DNA from 2 places in the Butyricicoccus sp. AF18-9LB genome. Region 2 is predicted to be linked to the other one. Evidence: predicted binding sites of a transcription regulator. Region 2 holds the regulator's gene; the other holds the start of a gene.

Region 1 (4,574 bases), on a different contig from region 2:
GCCGAGGTCGTACCCCAGGGCACCTTCTTTTGCCCTTTGGGCAATTCACCTTGTCGCACCCTGCGGTGTACCTTTATGATAATATGAAAAACGGAGAAACACGATGAATCATTACGTTCATTCTCCGTCTTTCATCCTCCATTCTCAATTACTTCCCGCTCTTTGTACAAACTACCCCTTTACGAACGCATTTCTACTCTGTATAATAAGGTAAGATAGAAAACTCTTTCCGTCGAACGGAACAAGAACGATAACGGAGGAACAGAACATGGACGTTAAGGAACGCGCACTGCAGGCACACGAAAAATGGGGCGGCAAGATTGAGGTCGTAGCCCGCTGTGAGGTAAACAGCAAGGACGATCTGTCGATCGCGTACACGCCGGGTGTTGCCGAGCCGTGCCTCAAGATCAAGGACGATCCGTCTCTCAGCTACACCTATACGCGCCGCCACAATCTGGTTGCGGTCATCACGGACGGCACCGCGGTGCTCGGTCTGGGCGATATTGGTCCGATTGCCGGCATGCCGGTTATGGAGGGCAAGTGTGCGCTGTTCAAGGCGTTCGCTGACGTGGACGCGTTCCCGCTCTGTGTGGCTTCCAAGGATGTGGACGAGATCGTCCGCACCATTCAGCTGATCTCCGGCTCGTTCGGCGGCATCAACCTCGAGGACATCGCGGCTCCGCGCTGCTTTGAGATCGAGCGCCGACTCAAGGAGGTCTGCGACATTCCGGTATTCCACGATGACCAGCATGGCACGGCTGTCTGCTGCGGTGCAGCTCTGCTCAACGCCTGCCGCCTGACCGGCCGCAAGGTGGATGAGATCAAGATGGTTGTCAACGGCTGCGGCGCGGCTGCTATCGCCGTTACCAAGTTCCTGATGTTCCTCGGCGTCAAGCACATCACGATGGTTGAGCGCTTCGGCATCGTCTGCGAGGGCGATGAGCGTCTGAATCCGGCACAGCAGGAGATGGCCAAGGTCACCAACCGCGAGCACATGACAGGAACGCTGGCCGATGCTGTCAAGGGTGCGGACGTATTCTTCGGCATGTCCGCGCCGCAGGTGCTCACAGCCGAGATGGTCTCCACCATGGCAAAGGACCCGATGGTATTCGCTATGGCAAATCCGGTGCCCGAAATCTGGCCGGAGGACGCAAAAAAGGGCGGCGCTGCCGTTGTCGGCACCGGCCGTTCGGACTATCCGAACCAGATCAACAACGTGCTTGCGTTCCCGGGTATTTTCCGTGGCGCACTTGATGTTCGCGCAAGCGACATCAACGAGGAGATGAAGCTGGCAGCGGCTAAGGCGATCGCGGCCTGCGTTTCCGATGAGGAGCTGAACGCGGAGTATATCATGCCGATGGCGTTTGACAAAAAGGTCATCCGTTCGGTAGCAGATGCCGTTGCACAGGCTGCCCGCGATTCCGGTGTGGCCCGTATCTGAGCGCAGCAGACGAAAAGTTACAGATAAGACAAAATCAACCGCGCGGGAACAATCTCGCGCGGTTTTTGCGCAAAAGTGCGTGCACGCACACGCACAAGTTCGCGGAATGACAAAAACAGCGGATTGCACAACTCGGCTTTGTGAAAAAATGCGTTTGACATTTACAGTGCATAAGGGTACAATAAGAATAACAAAAATGCGTTTGTTCTGCGCAGACGCAGAGAGAAGATTATGGAGGGAATAACTATGTTAGATCCGAAGAAAGTAAGACTGGGTATCTGCCCGATCGGCTGGTCCAATGATGATATGTGGGATCTCGGCGACGAGAACACCTTCCAGCAGTGCATCTCTGAGATGAAGCTCGCTGGTTTCGACGGCTGCGAAGTAGGCCATAAGTATCCGGAGGACAAGACCGTCCTCAAGCACATGCTGGACGCCCGCAACCTGACCATCGCTTCCAAGTGGTTCTCCTCTTTCCTGGTTGACAAGCCGTACGAAGAAGTAGAGGCTGAGTTCATCAAGGAGCTGGATTACCTGTCCTACGTTGGCGCTACCGCTATCAACGTATCCGAGCAGTCCGGTTCTATTCAGGGTCAGCTCGATACGCCGGTTCTGGACGACAAGAAGCGCGTTCTGACCGACGAGGAGTGGGATCGCTTCACCACCGGCCTGAACAAGCTGGGCAAGCTGTCCATGGAGAAGTACGGCATCCGCACCTGCTTCCATCATCACATGGGCACCGTATGCCAGACCGTTGAGGAGACTACCCGCCTGATGGAGAACACCGACCCGAAGTATGTATTCCTGTGCTTCGATACCGGTCACTTCACCTTCGCTGGCGAGGATCCGGTAAAGATGCTCGAGAAGTTCGCTGACCGTGTTGGTCACGTTCATCTGAAGAACATGCGTATGCCGCTGGTTGAGAAGGCTCGCGCTGAGCACTGGTCCTTCCTGGATGCAGTTCGCGCAGGCGCTTTCACCGTACCGGGCGATCCGGACGGCTGCGTAGAGTTCGACGCTGTATTCGATCTGCTTGACAAGGCTGGCTACACCGGCTGGATCATGGTAGAGGCAGAGCAGGATCCGGCTAAGGCTAATCCGTTCGAGTACGCTAAGATGGGCCGTGAGTACATCACTGCACACACCGGTCTGGGCGGCGAGGTTGTTCTGAAGAAGTAATTCTTCGCATATCGCGCAATAAAACACGAAACCGAGGGCATTTGCCCTCGGTTTTTTGCGTTCCCCAAAGGATATATGTCGTTAAGAACCGTTTGCACCGACCGGAAGCCTCCCCTGAAAGGAGAGGGGAACCGCCGAACGGCGGTGGAGGGGTTTGCCGTACCCACGGCAGAGGATTTCGCACGCTGCGGCGTGCGGGAATGTTGCCGCTGCGCGCGGCGGGCGCACAAGAGGGTAGACAACCTGCGGTTTTCCACCCTCTTGTGAATCACCCCTTTTCCCGCAAGGGCTTGGGTGCAGATGGTAGACTGCGTAAGCATGAAAAAGGGGAACGGCAGTCGGGTTACCGTTCCGTAGGGGCAGACCAATGTGTCTGCCCATTTCTTTACCTATACGCAATGTCAGATACCTTTCTGCTACACATACGGTTTAGTCTACGCAGGCGCGGCATACCCGTGACGCGCAACATTTTTACCTGTGCAGATTATCCAAATCCTGCGATTGCAGCCGGTTTGTGCCGGAAAACGAGTTGCGCGGCACTGTTATGCCGCGCGTAGCGACAATCCCCGCCGCAGTCTACGGCGCAACTCTTCGCCCGGAAGCGGTGAACCGCCTGCGCGGTTCGGATGCCCCGAAAAACCGGTGCCGAAACCCCTCAGTCGCAGCAAGCTGCGCCAGCTCCCCTTTCAGGGGAGCCTGCAACCGTCCGGAGGGCGCAAACCGCTTCGCCTTTTATTCATTTGCCGCTATATAAATCGTTGCAAATTCTCCGAAAATAGGGTAGAATAGTAAACAGGAATAGAATAAGGAGTGTGGAGCATGGAAGCACAGAAATATAAGCGCGTACTGATTAAGATCAGCGGCGAAGCCCTTGCGGGCGATAAGCATTTCGGCCTGAACTTTGATGTCATCGGTCCGGTATGCGATGTGATTAAAAAATGCAACGAAGAAGGCTGCGAGATCGGCATTGTTGTCGGCGGCGGCAACTTCTGGCGCGGCGTAAAGGACGGCGGCGGCAAGATGGAGCGCACCCGCGCGGACCACATGGGCATGCTGGCAACCACCATCAACGCACTGGCTCTGCAGGATGCACTGGAGCAGCGCGGCGTGGACGTTCGCGTACAGACCGCTATCGAGATGAACAAGATCGCTGAGCCGTACATCCGTTCCCGCGCGACCCGTCACCTCGAAAAGGGCCGTGTCGTTATCTTCGGCTGCGGCACCGGCTGCCCGTTCTTCTCGACCGACACCGCAGCGGTTCTGCGTGCGGCAGAGATCGGCGCGGATGTTATCCTGCTGGCAAAGAACGTAGACGGCGTGTACGATTCCGACCCGGCTGTCAACCCGGATGCCAAGAAGTACGACCACCTGAGCTACATGGACGTGCTCAATCAGGGCCTCGGCGTTATGGACTCCACCGCGACCTCGCTGTCCATGGATAACCATATCCCGATTCTGGTATTCGCGCTTTCCGACCCCGAAAATATTCACCGCGCTGTTAACGGCGAAAAGATCGGCACGATCGTTGAGGAGGTAAAATAATGAAGGAACAGATCAAGTCCCACGAGGCAAAAATGCAGAAAACGCTGGACGTGCTCTCCAAGGAGCTGGCAGCAGTCCGCGCAGGCCGCGCAAACCCGGCGGTTCTCGATAAGATCACCGTTGAGTATTACGGTGCACCGACCCCGCTGAATCAGGTTGCGGCAATCTCTACTCCCGACCCGCGCACGCTGGCCATCCAGCCGTGGGACGGCTCGGTGCTCAAGGCCATCGAGAAGGCGATCCAGGTCTCCGACCTCGGCATCAACCCGCAGAACGACGGCAAGCAGATCCGTCTGAACTTCCCGCCGCTGACCGAGGAGCGCCGCAAGGAGCTTATCAAGGGCGTTTCCAAGACTGGTGAGGAGGCAAAGGTTGCGCTCCGCAACATCCGCCGCGATGCACTGGACAAGTT
Region 2 (10,067 bases):
GGCAACATTGCGCGCCTTGTCCTTGCGGGATGCGATGAACTCGGTGCAGTAGGTGAAGGTGATGTCCTCGTCGTTGATCGCAGCGAAGTCTGCGGTGGACTTGGTCGGCTCTGCCGCAACAGCACGTTCCTTGTGGATGCCGCGCAGCGCGTCCAGCATGCCCTCGAAGATGGTGATAAAGCCGAAGCCGCCGGCGTCAACCACGCCTGCCTTTTCAAGCACCGGATTCTGGTGAACGGTCTCCTCGAGTGCGGTGTGGCCCTGCTCGAGGATCGCTGCCAGAACCTGCTCTGCGGTGAGCGTCGGCTCGGCCTGACACAGCTCGACCGCGTGCTGTGCTGCAACGCGCGATACGGTCAGGATGGTGCCCTCAGCGGGCTTCATAACCGCCTTGTAGGCGGTGTCTACGCCTTCGCGCAGCGCAAGCGCGAGTGTGCGGCCGTCAGCCTCCTCGGTCTCGCGCAGCTTTTTCGCCATGCCGCGGAACAGCAGCGACAGGATAACACCCGAGTTGCCGCGCGCGCCGCGCAGCAGCGCGGAAGCGGTCGCATCCGCCGCTTTGGCGAGGGTCGGCTCAGCGAGCTTTTCCATCTCAGCCATCGCGGAACCCATCGTCATGGACATATTCGTGCCAGTATCGCCGTCCGGCACCGGGAATACGTTCAGTTCGTTTGCCTGTTCCTTCTTTTCGGCAATGGCGAGTGCGCCCTCGATCACCATGGACCGGTACAGCGCACCGTTGATTTTCTGATCTGCCATTTAATTTAATCTCTCCCTAAAAGTAACCGCGCAGTTGCGCGTAATAAGATTTCGGTTTGCTTGCAAACCGTAACCGCATAGCAGGATTTCCTTAGGGCAATCCGAGCCATTGGTCCCGTCCGCAGACGTCCGCGGTTGTACCGCGGTATTCAAACAGCGGCGTTATGCCGCAACAAAACCCGCGACATGAGCGTGGGTTTTGTTACTCCGACTCAGCGCCCTTGGGGCGCGTCGTTCGGGTATCGGAAGTCAGTTTCTACGGAACTGATTTCCGTATATAGGGGACTTGCGAAGTCCCCTATAGGTGTCAGTCCGCCTTAATACTCTCTACATAGATATCGACGTTCTTCACGTCCACACCGGTCAGACGCTCAACATTGTAGCGTACCTCGCCGATGATAGAGCGGCAGACGGTGGCAATATTCACACCGTGCTCGACTGCAATGTGCAGGTCGATGTTGACACCGCCGTCCACAGCCTCGGTGACCTTTACGCCGCGCGACTGGTTTTCCAGTCCGAGCAGGTGCGCCAGTCCGTCCGACATGGAGCGGATGGTCATGCCTTTGACACCGAAGCAGGAGGATGCTGCGTAACCGGCAATGCCGGCCAGCACCTCGTTGGTAATGTCGATATATCCGAGATCGGTCTTGATGGTCATATAAAAACCTCCCTGCGAGTTAGGGGTGCAGAATGCGGGTCCCCTTGCAATAATCAATACTTTTGCTGTTTATATGATATAACAAAATCATGTAAAATACAAGCAATGCGGTGATGAAACTGCGTTACTTTTTCAACACGGCGGCAGAAAACCGGATAAATTGAAGAATAGTGTCGATTAACGCGGAAAATTCGTGCAGGTTAATACAAACAAATGTTTGCTTATTGCAGCGGATTGCGGTATAATAAGGATAAAATTACGAACGTATGTTCCGACGGAAACAGCAAGGAGTGCCGAAAATGAAGAAGATTTCCGCCAAACAACAGCAGATACTGGATTATATAAGCAGTTATTCCCTTGAACACGGCTATCCGCCTTCGGTGCGCGAGATTGGTGCAGAGATGGGACTGCGGTCGCCGTCCACCGTGCATGCGCACCTGAAAAAGCTGCAGGAGGCCGGTTATCTGGAGCCGAATGAGCATAAATCGCGTGCGCTGACGCCGGTCAGCGGCCCTTCCATGGTGCCGCGCGTGCCGATTCTGGGCCGCGTCACCGCCGGTATGCCGATCCTCGCGGTGGAGGAGTATATCGGCTATGTGCCGTTCGAGCCGGCAGCGGGCGGCGGCGAGTATTACGCGCTGCGCATTCGCGGCGATTCGATGATCGGCGTGGGCATTATGGATGATGATCTGGTCATTATCCGGCAGGATGTGCAGGCGCGCAACGGCGACATCGTAATCGCGCTGCTCGAGGATGAGGCCACCTGCAAGACGCTCAACATCACGCCGGACGGTGTATGGCTCATGCCGGAGAATCCGGCGTATCCGCCGATCAACGGCACCGGGTGCCAGATTTTAGGCGTGGTGAAGGCGGTTTACCGCGAGTATTAAGAGCAGCCTTTTTCAGCATCGGCTGAGCGAGGAGTGCGCTGACGCCGCGCGGGCGCACAAGAGGGTAGACAACCTACGGTTTTCCACCCTCTTGTGAATCACCCCTTTCCCCTTGGAGGGTCTGGCGCAGATTGCCGACATGTGACCGCTCCGAAAAAAGGGAACGGCAGAGGAGTTTTTCTACCGTAGGGGAGCACAGTGTGCTCCCATGTCGAGACATATTCGCAGTGTCGGATACTGTTCTGCTACACAGGCGGTTTACTCTGCGCAGGGCGCGACATACCCGTGTCGCGCAACTCTTTAACGCGTTATACCGCGTGGCACCTGCGAATTAGGCGATTGGTACAATTTATCTTCGTAGGTGCTGTCTATCATAACGCGCTCACGAATTGCGCGGCACTGTTATGCCGCGCTTGCGTGGATTTAACCGTATGTGTAGCAGTCGGGTATCTGACCCTGCGAACAGGTTTCGAAAGACACGGAAGAAAAAATCCTCTGTCGTACTCTTATTTTCGAAGCTGTCGCCGGTCTCTGGTCTGCGTCAGGCTATCAAATAAGGGAAAGGTAGGAGTCCAAAGAGGAAGGGCACTCATTTAATCCGCGCACGGCGCGGGAACAATGTTTAGCAGCCTACGGGCAAACCGCAGGCGTCCCTTCCTTTTTGTCCCCGCCGCGGACGCGGCAGTCTCCCGCGCTCCGCAGAGCGCAGCTCCTTCGCTGAGGTTCAGCGAAAAACGCTCCGCCCGTTAGGGCGAACCGCCTGCGCGGTTCGTGCGCCCCGGTCAATCGGTGCAGAAAAAGGGTGCCGCCCAGAATGGTCGAACCGCCTGCGCGGTTCGTGCGCCCCGTAAAGCGGGTGCTTTGTAAATCAAAATTCCCAAAGGAGAGTCCACATGCCATCGGTTGATGACAGCATCCAGTTCGTCAGGGGCATCGGCCCGAAAAAGGCGAAGCTGCTCGAAAAACTGCATATACGCACGCTGCGTGACGCGCTCGAGACCTACCCGCGCGACTATGAGGACCGCACCCACATCACGCCGATTGCGGAAATCGACATGGAGGACAAGTATGCTGTGCGCGCTGTGGTCGGCACCGAACCCAAGGTCAACCGTATCCGCAAGGGCCTGACGTTGGTCAAGTGTACGATTTACGATGAAACCGGCACGCTGAACGTCACCTATTTCAACAATCCGTATGCTGCGGCGCAGCTCCATGTGGGACAGGAGTATGTGTTCTACGGCAAGGTACAGGGCTATGGACGCGGCCGCACAATGGTTTCCCCGCAGTCCGAGAAGGTCGCACCGGACGCCGACCACCCGGGACGCATCGTGCCGGTCTATCCGCTGACAGCGGGACTGACCCAGCGCGATCTTGAGCGTGTAACCGCTGCCGCGCTCGACACGCTGACCGGTGAATGGCCCGATCCGCTGCCCGAACTTTTGCAGGCGAAATACCGCCTGTCGGACGCAGTAGACGCACTTTCTGCAATTCACCGACCGAAAACCAAGGACGATGTGGCGCAGGCGCGCCGACGCATGGTATTCGAGGAGCTGTTTTTGCTCTGCTGCGGCCTGCAGCAGCTGAAGGAGCGTCGAAAGGCGGATTCCGGCATTGTTTTCACCTCAAATGGATTGGATTCGTTCTTTGAAGCCCTGCCGTTTACGCCGACCGGTGCACAGCGGCGTGCGATTATGGAGATTGCGGCAGACTGCGCCTCCGGACGGCCGATGAACCGGCTGGTGCAGGGCGATGTCGGCTCGGGCAAGACAGTGGTAGCGGCCGGATTGTGTGCGCTGGCCGCGCAGAACGGCTGGCAGGCGGCTTTCATGGCGCCGACCGAAATCCTCGCTGCGCAGCACGCGGAGACGCTTGCACCCATGCTGGATAAGCTGGGCATCTCGTGCACGCTGCTTACCGGATCGATGACTGCCGCGCAGAAACGTGCGGCACTGGCCGCCATCGAGACCGGCGCGGCGCAGGTGGTCGTGGGCACACACGCGCTCATTCAACAGGGTGTGCAGTTTCATCGGTTGGGTGCCGTTATCGCGGATGAGCAGCACCGGTTCGGTGTGGCGCAGCGTGCCGCGCTGTCCGCGAAAGGCGGCTCGCCGCATGTGCTCGTCATGTCGGCTACGCCGATTCCGCGTACGCTCGCACTCATCATGTACGGCGATCTGGATGTGTCCGTGCTGGACGAGATCCCGCCCGGCAGAAGTCCGGTTGAGACCTACGCCGTGGGCGAAAACATGCGCAAGCGTATTACTGCCTTCATTGATAAGCAGGTCGGTCTTGGCGGACAGGCTTACGTTGTGTGTCCGCTTATCGAGGACAGCGAAAATGCGGAAACAAAGCTGAAAAGCGCGGAGCAGCATGCAAAAGACCTGCAGAAGCTGCTTCCGCACCGGCGCGTGGCTGTACTGCACGGACGCATGAAAAACGCGGAAAAAGATCAGATCATGCGCGATTTTGCAGCGCAGAAATACGATATTCTGGTCGCAACAACGGTTATCGAGGTCGGTGTGGACGTGCCGAACGCCAATCTGATGGTGGTCGAGGACGCAGACCGGTTCGGTCTGTCGCAGCTGCACCAGCTGCGCGGACGTGTCGGCCGCGGTACACGGCAGTCGTACTGCGTGTTCTTCGGCGCGGATAAGGGACAGGTCGCGCGGGAGCGCCTGCGCATCCTGTGCAAAACCGGCGACGGCTTCGAGGTCGCACGCGCAGACCTCGCACAGCGCGGTCCGGGTGACTTTTTCGGTCAGCGGCAGCACGGCCTGCCCGCACTGCACGTTGCGGATTTGGCGGCTGACCTTGCGCTCATGCAGAACGCCCGCGAGGAAGCAGAAGCGCTGCTGGCCGCCGACCCAACACTCGCCGGATATCCCATCCTGCTCGATCGTGTGCAGCGTATGTTCGCCGAACAAAATGATGAAGCGTTCAACTAAATAAAAACAGGAGAGAACCTCGGTTCTCTCCTGTTTCAGTCTGTCAATAAAGTCCGGTTTCGCGACAGTTATTTATACGGGTCGTCCGGCTTGAGGTAGCAGCATTTCTTATACTTCTTGCCGCTGCCGCACGGGCACGGATCATTCGGGCCCGGCTTCTTGCCGGCACGCTTGGGCTCTGCCTTGACGGAGCCGTCGGTTGCGCCTGCTGCGCCGGTCTCCTTGGCTACCTGCTCACGCTTGGGTTCCTCACGGGTGCGAACCTGTGCAAGGAAAATCATGCGGACGGTATCCTCACGGATGGAATCGATCATCGCGTCGAACATATCAAAGCCCTCGCGCTTATACTCGACCACCGGATCGTACTGACCGTATGCACGCAGGCCGATGCCGTTGCGCAGCTCGGTCATAGCGTCGATGTGGTCCATCCACTTGCTGTCTACGTTCTTGAGCAGTACAACGCGCTCCAGCTCACGCATGATGGGCGAGCCAAGGGCCTGCTCCTTAGCGTCATAAACCTTGTGCGCCTGATCTGCCAGAATGTTGGTCAGCTGGTCAGCGGTCAGATCGTCGCACTCCTCGGGCGTGAAGGTGCAGTCCTCCGGACGCAGGAATACGCCGATGAACGGACGGCGCGCCTGTTCAACCATTTCGGTCGAAATCAGGCTGTGTTCGCCGATGGCAGCATGCACCGCACGGGCGATGGTCTCGTCGATCATCTTGACGATGTTGTCCTTAACGTCCTTGCCCTCGAGCACCTGCAGACGCTGTGCGTAGATGGTCTGACGCTGGGTGTTCAGCACATCGTCATACTCAAGGACGTGCTTACGAACGCCGAAGTTGCGGGATTCGATCTTCTTCTGAGCATTTTCGATCGCGCCGGACAGAATCTTCTGATCGATCGGCTCATCATCGGCAATGCCGAGGGTGTCCATCATGTTCTGGATACGCTCGGAGCCGAACAGACGCATGAGGTCATCCTCCAGCGAAATGTAGAAGCTGGATTCGCCGGGGTCGCCCTGACGACCGGCACGGCCGCGCAGCTGGTTGTCGATTCGGCGGGATTCATGACGCTCGGTGCCGAGGATATACAGACCGCCTGCCGCACGAACCTTTTCGGCTGCCGCGTCGGTCTCGGTCTTGAACTTGCTGTACAGTTCCTCAAACTTGGCACGGATAGCCAGAACCTCCTGATCGTCGGTGTCGGCATGGCCGTTTGCCTCGTAGATCATGTGGTCGATGTAGTCGTGCGCAACGCGCTCGTCCATCTCGCCCTTCTGCACACGGTCCTCGACCTCGTGACGGAGATACTTCTTAATTTCATCCAGCGCCATGGTCTCGGCGTTGCCGCCGAGCATGATATCGGTACCACGGCCTGCCATGTTGGTTGCAATGGTAACTGCGCCCGGCTTGCCGGCCTGTGCAACGATCTCTGCCTCGCGCTCGTGATACTTTGCGTTCAGGACGGTGTGCTTGATGCCCTTGGCCTTCAGGATCTTGCTCAGTTCCTCAGACTTTTCGATGGAAACCGTGCCGACCAGAATCGGCTGACCCTTTGCGTGGCACTGCTCAATGCGGGCAATGGTCGCCATGATCTTGCCGCGCTCGTTCTTATAAACCGCATCCGGATTGTCCTTACGGGCGATCGGCTTGTTGGTCGGGATTTCGATAACGTCCAGCTGATAGGTGTGGCGGAACTCCTCCTCCTCGGTCAGCGCGGTACCGGTCATGCCGGACAGCTTACCGTACAGACGGAAGTAGTTCTGGAAGGTGATGGTTGCCAGCGTCTTGCTCTCGTGCTCGACCTTTACGCCTTCCTTGGCCTCGATCGCCTGATGCAGACCCTCATTGTAGCGGCGGCCGAACATCAGACGGCCGGTAAACTCATCAACAATGATGACCTGACCGTCACGGACAACGTAATCTACATCGCGCTGCATAACGCCGCGTGCCTTGATGGCCTGGTTGATGTGGTGCTGCAGCGTGGTATTCGCGGGGTCGGACAGGTTTTCTACCTTAAAGTAAGCCTCGGCGCGCTTCTGACCGTGGGGGGTCAGCGTCGCGGTCTTTGCCTTTTCATCGACGATGTAATCGGCATCGATGTCGTCCTGCTCCTCCTTGGCATCCACTTCCTTGACGCGCAGGCAGGAAAGCTGAGCGGCAAAGCGGTCCGCGATCTCGTACAGCTGAGAGGACTTCTCGCCCTGACCGGAGATGATCAGCGGGGTACGCGCCTCATCAATCAGGATGGAGTCAACCTCATCGACGATGGCGAACGCATGGTCACGCTGAACCATTGCATTTTTGTAGATTGCCATGTTGTCGCGCAGGTAGTCGAAACCGAACTCGTTGTTCGTGCCGTAGGTAATGTCAGCGGCGTACATCGCCTTGCGGGCCTGCGGCGGGACCTCGTGAATGACAAGGCCAACCTTGAGGCCGAGGAAGCGGTATACCTTGCCCATCCACTCACTGTCTCGCTTGGCGAGGTAGTCGTTGACGGTGACAATGTGTACGCCCTTGCCGGTCAGTGCGTTCAGATAAGCGGGAAGGGTAGCCACAAGGGTCTTGCCTTCACCGGTCTTCATCTCTGCGATACGGCCCTGATGCAGGACGATACCGCCGATGACCTGTACACGGTAATGACGCATACCGAGTACGCGCCATGCGGCTTCACGGCAGGTGGCAAATGCCTCCGGCAAAAGCTGGTCGAGCGTTTCGCCGTTCTGGTAGCGCTGCTTGAATTCGTCTGTCTTGGCGCGCAGCTCGTCGTCGGTCAGCTTTTTGAACTGATCTTCGAGTGCGTCCACTTTATCCGCAATGGGGTAGATCTTTTTCAGCTCGTGCGACGAGTGCGTGCCGAAAATTTTGGTCAAAAAATTAGCCATTACTTTTCTTCAGCCTTTCAAAAGGGCGCAATAGCCCCATTTGTTACATATACGATAGTATTATAGCATAAAGTGGACAGGATATAAATAAATTTTTTGTGAATAAGCAAATTGCTGATATTATAAAGCTGTTAAAGCAGCGGCTGTGGCGGCAAACACGGCGGCGGACGGGTCGTTTTCCCGTTCGGACAGGGGATGCCACAGGCGGTCTACACGCGCCATGCCGCCGGAAAGCCGGGTGTAGACTACCACCTGCTCCATGCCGAGCCGCACGCCGGTCAGCCGCAGGTGCATCATGCAGCGGTTCTCGCTCAGATAGATGGGCTGGGTGCGGTGCAGTGCAACGTAGCCGCGCACGTTGGCCCAGCGGTAGATTTCACTTTCGGCGAGGTCGTGGATGCTGCCGTGCTCACCGAGATGGACGGCGGTGCTGCTCAGCACCAGACTGCGGTCCACCGAGGTGACTTCGTCGTGACCGGTCAGCGGTCGTTCGTCCGCACCGAGCGTGCACAGCGCGATATTGTTGCGTAACGGGTAAAATCGCAGCGGAAGCGCGTTTGTTTTAGCCGCTGCGGTGAAAACTGCTGTCTGCGTAAAAACTCCTCCGTTGCGGCGTGATTTTGCACGGATTTATCCACAGACTTGTGGATAATTAGATGACTCCATGCCGGTGCCGCGGAGTGTTATTGTATCACGCGGAATGCGCGGGATTTGTCAAAATGGAAATTTCAGCAAGCGGGATTTTCCGGGTGGAACCTTTTCAGCACCGACTGTGCGTGGAGCACGAACTGCGTGAGCGTGTTCGTTCTTAACGGGCGGGGAGTTTTTCGCTTGTATCAAGCGGGGGAGTTGCGCTCTGCGGAGCGCGGGAACGTGCGCTGACGCCGCGCGGGCGCACAAGAGGGATGGACACCAAGGTTTCCACCCCTCTTGTGAATCTCCCCGTTTCCTCTTAGCGTCTGCCTGCCAGAGAGCTGAGACTATGGGGGAACGGCAGAGGATTTTTTCTACCGTAGGGGAGCACAGTGTGCTCCCATGTCTCGACCTATTCGCAGTGTCAGATAGCGTACTGCTACGCATACGGTTTCATCTACGCAGAGCGCGACATAACCGTGTCGCGCAATTTTTGGGCACGTTATACCGGAAGGCACCTGCGAATCTGTCTGTTTGGCACAATTTATCTTCGCGGGTGCTGTCTGTTATAACGCGCTAACGAATCGTGAGGCACTGTTATGCCGCACTCAGCGTAGACTGAACCGTATGTGTAGCAGTACAGTAACTGAACTGCGAAAAGGTAAAAGAAAAGGACGGACCCCATAGGTGGTCCGTCCGTACGCCTGAAAAAATCCTCTGCCGTATCCCTTTTTCGAAGCGGTCGCCGGTCTCTGGTCTGCGCCAGACTAAGAAATAAAGGAAACGGGATTCACAAGGGTGGAAACCTTGGTGTCCATCCTTGTGCCCACCGCCGTGGGTACGGCGGTAACGCGAAGTGCGGTAAATTACATATTACCGCCCTTGCTGCCTTCCCACACGCCGGTGGCGAGTGCAGACAGGTATGCGTTGATAAAACCGTCAATATCGCCATCCATTACAGCGTTGATATTGGCATTTTCAAAGCCGGTACGCGTATCCTTGGCGAGCGTATACGGCATGAAAACGTAGGAGCGAATCTGGCTGCCCCATTCAATCTTCTGCTGAACGCCCTTGATGTCCGAGATTTTCTCAAGATGCTCGCGCTCCTTGATCTCAACCAGCTTGGAGCGCAGCATGCGCAGGCAGTTTTCCTTGTTCTGCAGCTGGCTTCGCTCGGTCTGGCAGGCTACAACAATGCCGGTTGCCTTGTGAATCAGTCGAACCGCAGACGAGGTCTTATTGATGTGCTGACCGCCTGCACCGGACGAACGGTAAACCTGCATTTCGTAATCATCCG

Evidence for each region. Region 2 encodes LexA, which represses DNA repair genes until DNA is damaged. Its sites were predicted from a motif close to CNAACANNTGTTNG; they were not measured.
Region 1: a site for LexA is predicted at 1,633-1,646, ahead of iolE (myo-inosose-2 dehydratase). Genes of this name have one in related genera too.

Annotation. Positions count from the first base shown of each region.
Region 1 is NZ_JAQCWA010000001.1:63,696-68,269, reverse strand. It holds gene PGY33_RS00340 (NAD(P)-dependent malic enzyme) at 269-1,441, shown strand; gene iolE (myo-inosose-2 dehydratase) at 1,688-2,620, shown strand; gene pyrH (UMP kinase) at 3,440-4,162, shown strand; gene frr (ribosome recycling factor) at 4,162-4,574, shown strand, end outside.
Region 2 is NZ_JAQCWA010000002.1:7,817-17,883, forward strand. It holds gene PGY33_RS01975 (DAK2 domain-containing protein) at 1-759, opposite strand, end outside; gene PGY33_RS01980 (Asp23/Gls24 family envelope stress response protein) at 1,067-1,417, opposite strand; gene lexA (transcriptional repressor LexA) at 1,717-2,307, shown strand; partial or broken gene recG (ATP-dependent DNA helicase RecG) at 3,198-5,252, shown strand; gene secA (preprotein translocase subunit SecA) at 5,321-8,137, opposite strand; gene PGY33_RS02000 (hypothetical protein) at 8,258-8,593, opposite strand; gene prfB (peptide chain release factor 2) at 9,637-10,067, opposite strand, start outside.